Aquitalea magnusonii: one gene and its partner. The protein of the gene in region 1 interacts with the protein of each later gene in a pairwise test. Links are inferred from orthologs where the notes say so. Each region holds a gene or a part of one and is shown on either strand. Other genes may lie near its edges.

The links. Proteins that work in one complex are often made in the same cells at the same time.
Region 2: the proteins of DLM_RS18785 (region 1) and grpE interact in binary tests that used the Escherichia coli proteins (3 or more experiments, as listed by UniProt). The link is inferred for Aquitalea magnusonii from one-to-one orthologs.

What each region holds. Positions count from the first base shown.
Region 1 is NZ_AP018823.1:4,006,472-4,009,318, reverse strand. What follows is about bases 10-2,806. They hold DLM_RS18785 (Nramp family divalent metal transporter), read left to right. Parts: upstream 10-652; coding sequence 653-1,960; downstream 1,961-2,806. Other genes in these bases: DLM_RS18775 (RDD family protein), read right to left, coding at 2,750-2,806; DLM_RS18780 (MarR family winged helix-turn-helix transcriptional regulator), read right to left, coding at 2,015-2,512; DLM_RS18790 (lytic transglycosylase domain-containing protein), read left to right, coding at 10-598. Outside these bases: more of DLM_RS18790, read left to right, coding at 1-9; more of DLM_RS18775, read right to left, coding at 2,807-2,847. UniProt on the Escherichia coli protein: H(+)-stimulated, divalent metal cation uptake system. Involved in manganese and iron uptake. Can also transport cadmium, cobalt, zinc and to a lesser extent nickel and copper. Involved in response to reactive oxygen.
Region 2 is NZ_AP018823.1:3,197,121-3,199,918, reverse strand. What follows is about bases 51-2,798. They hold grpE (nucleotide exchange factor GrpE), read left to right. Parts: upstream 51-1,025; coding sequence 1,026-1,571; downstream 1,572-2,798. Other genes in these bases: dnaK (molecular chaperone DnaK), read left to right, coding at 1,705-2,798; aceA (isocitrate lyase), read right to left, coding at 51-572. Also shown: more of aceA, read right to left, coding at 1-50. UniProt on the Escherichia coli protein: Participates actively in the response to hyperosmotic and heat shock by preventing the aggregation of stress-denatured proteins, in association with DnaK and GrpE. It is the nucleotide exchange factor for DnaK and may function as a thermosensor.

The DNA of each region.
Region 1 (2,847 bases):
GGCCTGTTCGCCAGCGTGGGCGGGTGCGCAGCGCGAGGAGGCGCTGTCTGCCAATGTGGCGTCAGCCATGAGCCGCACCATTGCCGATGTCAATGCGCCGCGCCTGGTATTCGATACGCCGCAAGAGGGGCAGGCCTGGCTGGCTGAAATGTCGCGCCGCCTGCAAAAGCGTATTCCCGATAGCTGGATGCGTGAGCGACTGTTGACGGCCATCCAGTACGAGGCCACCCGCGCCGGGCTGGACCCGCAAATGGTGCTGGGCCTGATCCAGGTGGAAAGCGGCTTTAACAAATACGCCATTTCCCCTGCCGGTGCCCGTGGCCTGATGCAGGTGATGCCCTTCTGGGTAAGGCAAATCGGCAACCCGCAGCACAATCTGTTCGAACTCACGCTCAATCTGCGCTATGGCTGCACCATCCTGCGCCATTATCTGGACATGGAGCGTGGCAATCTTTATCGCGCACTGGGCCGTTACAACGGCAGCCTGGGTCGGCCGGAATATCCCAATCTGGTGATTGGCGCCTGGAAAAAACAATGGTCCTGGACTGCGCCAGTACCAGTCAAAGTAGCTGGTAGTAACCTGCCTTTAGGTCAGTAGACTTTGCACGCAAATAGCGTGCATTTTTCTTTCCTCTTCGCTTGAGGATGTTGCATGTTTTCCCTTCCCCGCACGGCAACCGCTCCGTTTTGTCCCGCTGAAGTACAAGGCAGCATCCGCATTGATGGCCGCGCGCCCTGGTGGCAGCGGCTGCGCCGTTTTGCCGGCCCCGGTCTGCTGGTGGCTGTTGGCTATATGGACCCCGGCAACTGGGCTACCGATATCGAGGCCGGTTCCCGCTTTGGCTACGGCCTGCTGTGGATTGTGGCGCTGTCCAGCCTGGTTGCCATGGTGTTGCAGTTGATGGCTGCCCGCCTTGGCCTGGTAACAGGCTTGGATCTGGCGCAGGCCAGCCGCAATCATTTCGGTCCATATGGCCGGATTATTCAGTGGTTGAGTGCGGAATTATCCATTATTGCCTGCGATGTGGCCGAGGTACTGGGCTGCGCACTGGCATTCAAGCTGCTGTTTGGCGTGCCATTGGCCTGGGGGGTGGTGCTGACGGCGTTTGATACCGTCATCGTGCTGGGCATGAAGGGCAAGGGCTTCCGGCAGATCGAGGCGGTGGTGCTGGGGCTGATCGCCACCATTGCCCTGTGTTTTGCCATCCAGGTGTTCATGGTGGGGCCGGACTGGCAGGCGGTGGCGCGCGGCCTGCTGCCATCCAATCCCGGTGGGGATCTGCACCAGGCGGTGGTGCTGGGGCTGGGTATCGTCGGGGCCACCATCATGCCGCACAACCTGTATCTGCATTCCTCGGTGGTGCAAACCCGCAAGGTGGAAAGCGGCAAACACAGCCTGCGCGATACCTTGACGCTGTGCCGGGTGGATACGGTGGTGTCGTTGCTGCTGGCCATGCTGGTGAATGGGGCCATTCTGGTGCTGGCTGGTACTGCCTTTCATGCGGTAGGACAGCCGGTGGTGGACGATATCGAACAGGCTTACCGCTTGATTACCCCGCTGGCCGGTGGTGCGGCGGCCTTGCTGTTTGGCCTGGCCTTGCTGGCATCGGGCCAAAGCTCCACCCTGACTGGCACAGTGGCAGGACAGGTGATCATGGATGGATTCTTGCAGATCCGCATTCCCTGCTATCAGCGCCGGTTGATCACGCGCGGGCTGGCCCTGCTACCAGCGCTGCTGGGGGTGTTGCTGCTGGGCGAGGGCGCGGTGGGGCGCATGCTGGTGTGGAGTCAGGTGGTGCTCAGCCTGCAACTGCCGCTGGCGATGTGGCCCTTGCTGCGCATGACAGCCAGTCGGCAGTTGATGGGGGAGTTTGCCCTGTCACCGCTGATGCAGGTAGTGGGCTGGCTGCTGTTCGTGCTGATCTGCGGGGCCAATCTGTTATTGATCATTGGCCTGTAAACGGCAATAAAAAAGCCGCCATAAGGCGGCTTTTTTATTGCGTGGGCGTGCTGTTCAGTCTTCCTGCGTTTGCAGCAGCTTTTTCAGCAGGCCGGCCAGCTGGATTTTCTCGGCTTCATCCAGGTTTTCCATCAGTTCGGCCTCGGCAGCCAGATGGTTGACCACGGCTTCTTCAATCACGGCAAAGCCCTTGGCGCTCAGGGTGACAATCACGCCGCGGCGGTCTTCCGGGTCGGGTGAGCGGGTGACCAGACCGGCTTCTTCCAGGCGGTTGATGCGGTTGGTCAGCGCGCCGGAGGAAATCAGCACCATGCCCTGCAGCTGGTTGGGGGAGAGCTGATAGGGTTCGCCGCGACGACGCAGTGCAGCCAATACGTCGAATTCACCGACATTCAGGTTGTAACGGGCCAGATCCTGCAATACACGGCGGGTAATGAAATACTCCATCCGCACGATGCGACCTATGACCTGGGTGGAGGAGGGGTCCAGGTCGGGACGTACTTCATTCCAGAGGGCGACGATGCGGTCTATCTGATCGGGCTGTTGATGCATTCTGCGATTATCCAGGTAAGGGAGGGGCGTGGCTTTCCGTTCCGGGCGCAAAGCGTATCATGAGTTGTCGATGAAGTATCTTTTCATGAAGATATTTCCGGGTGGCCAAGGTTGGGCTGCATTCCGCAGGATCGGCGGCAAAGCCAGGCCTGGCGCGCCGATTAGCCCTGCCGAGGTATTCCGCGCAGCGATGAGTGGTCTGTTGGCAAACGGGGGACAGCCGTTGATCTGGCCGATTTATTGCCGGACTTTACCCTTGCCGGGGTGCGGCGCCTTGGGCAGTTCCACCTGGCGGGTACGCGCCAGCCTGTCGTGCAGAAACAAGCGGTCCTTGT
Region 2 (2,798 bases), 810 kb from region 1 along the record:
TTCACGGAAGCCAGCTGGTCTTCGAAGTGAACGCCACCGGCACCGGCGCGGATCATGGCCTTCATCAGTTCGTAAGCGTTCAGCACGCCGCCGAAACCGGCTTCGGCATCGGCCACGATGGGCGCGTAGTAGTCAACAAAGCCAGGCTGGCCTTTTTCAACACCCTTGGAGTGCTGGATTTCATCGGCGCGGGTGAAGGCGTTGTTGATGCGCTCTACCACCTTCGGCACGGAGTCCACCGGGTACAGGGACTGGTCCGGGTACATGGCGGAGTATTCGTTGTTGTCGGCGGCGACTTGCCAGCCGGACAGGTAGATGGCCTTGATGCCGGCCTTCACCTGCTGCATGGCCTGACCACCGGTCAGCGCGCCCAGACAGTTGATGTAGGGTTCGTTGTTGACCAGGTTCCACAGTTTCTCGGCGCCTTGGCGGGCCAGGGTGTGTTCCACTTGTACCGAACCACGCAGACGCTCTACGTCGGCAGCGGTGTAACCACGCTTGATACCTTTCCAGCGCGGGTTGGTGTCCCAGTCATGTTGAATGGCGGCGATACGTTGTTCGCGAGTAGTCATGTTCAAACCCTTCTCGAATAGTTTTCTCTGCAGAGCCGGTAAATTCCGGCAGTCCTCTGGCCAAATGACATTCCGGTTTTTCCGGACTGATTTTGTTGACAACGGTTTATGTCCATTGCCCCTTATGACCACCGGATGCCCGTGGCTGACGGCTCTCCGGGTGGGTCACTTAGCATGTGTGAGCCATTATATGCACAAAAAAAATGGCTTGTGTGCAGTGCAACACCGAAAAAAAACCGATGTTCAGAAGATAACAATCATGGCGAAAACCGAAGGTAATATTGCGCGCATTTTGTTGCAGTTGCGAAAACAAAAGTCCGAAAACGCGCAGCCTGGTGAGGCCCGGTAACAGGCGCTGTTACCGGGGGGCAAGACAAAGGACTTGAATTCCCTGCAAGAGACCTTATCTGAGGTCGGGACATTGTTAAAAGCCGACTTTTTTGAGGTCTTGCCATGCAGGAAAACCAGAACAACACGAACAACGAAGCCGTCGTTGAGGACGTGAACAACGCCGCTGCCAGCGAACAGCAAGTAGAGCAAACCGTGGAACAGCGCATTGCCGAACTGGAAGCCCAGGTGGCCGATCTGCAGGATCAACTGCTGCGCAGCCGTGCAGACCAGGAAAACCTGCGTCGCCGCAATGCCGAAGAACTGCTGAACACGCAGAAATACGCCATCAACAAGTTTGCCCAGGAACTGGTTCCGGTAAAGGACTACCTGGAAATGGCGCTGCTGGACCAAAGCGGTCAGATCGACACCCTGAAAATGGGCGTGGACATGACCCTCAAGCAGCTGGTGGCCGCCTTTGACAAGGCACAAATCAAGGAAATCAGCCCGGCAGTGGGCGACAAGCTGGATCCGCATCAACACCAGGCGATGAGCGCGGAAGAGTCCGACGCCGAAGCCAATACGGTGTTACGGGTGCTGCAAAAAGGTTATCAGCTGGCTGAGCGCACGCTGCGTCCGGCCATGGTGATCGTGGCCAAGGCCAAGGCCTGACACGAAACACATAAAAAGGTTCTTGGCCGGCTCTTGAAAAAGACCATATAGCCAATACCTATGAACGCAACAGGCCTCGGCTATCAGCTTGCTGGCCGTAGTCGCAACGAATTCAGATATAAAGGAATACAACATGGGCAAAATCATTGGTATTGACCTGGGTACGACCAACTCCTGCGTAGCCGTAGTTGAAGGTGGCAACCCGAAAGTGATTGAAAACGCCGAAGGTGCTCGCACCACGCCTTCCATCATTGCTTACATGGAAGATGGCGAAATCCTGGTAGGTGCACCGGCCAAGCGTCAGGCCGTCACCAACCCGAAGAACACCCTGTACGCAGCCAAGCGCCTGATCGGTCGCCGCTTCGAAGACAAGGAAGTGCAAAAAGACATCGACCTGATGCCCTTCCAGATCATGAAGGCTTCCAATGGCGACGCCTGGGTGAAGGTACGTGACCAGGAACTGGCTCCGCCGCAAATCTCCGCAGAAGTGCTGCGCAAGATGAAGAAGGCTGCCGAAGACTACCTGGGTGAAGAAGTGACCGAAGCGGTGATTACCGTACCGGCCTACTTCAACGACAGCCAGCGTCAGGCCACCAAGGATGCCGGCCGTATCGCCGGTCTGGAAGTAAAGCGCATCATCAACGAACCGACCGCTGCTGCGCTGGCCTTTGGCCTGGCCAAGCAGGAAGGTGACCGCAAGATCGCCGTATACGACCTGGGTGGTGGTACGTTCGACGTTTCCATCATCGAAATCGCCGACGTTGACGGCGAGCACCAGTTCGAAGTGCTGTCCACCAACGGTGACACCTTCCTGGGTGGTGAAGACTTCGACCAGCGCATCATCGATTACATCGTGACCGAGTTCCAGCGCGAACAGGGCGTGAACCTGAAGAACGACGTAATGGCCCTGCAACGTCTGAAGGAAGCTGCTGAAAAGGCCAAGATCGAGCTGTCCAGCGCCACCCAGACCGAAGTGAACCTGCCGTACATCACCATGGACGCCACTGGTCCGAAGCACTTGGCCATGAAGATTACCCGTGCCAAGTTCGAAAGCCTGGTTGACGACCTGATTACCCGCTCCATCGAGCCGTGCCGCGTTGCCCTGAAGGACGCTGGTGTATCCCTGTCCGACATCACCGACGTGATTCTGGTGGGTGGCCAGACCCGTATGCCGAAGGTACAGGATGCGGTGAAGGAATTCTTTGGCAAGGAACCGCGCAAGGATGT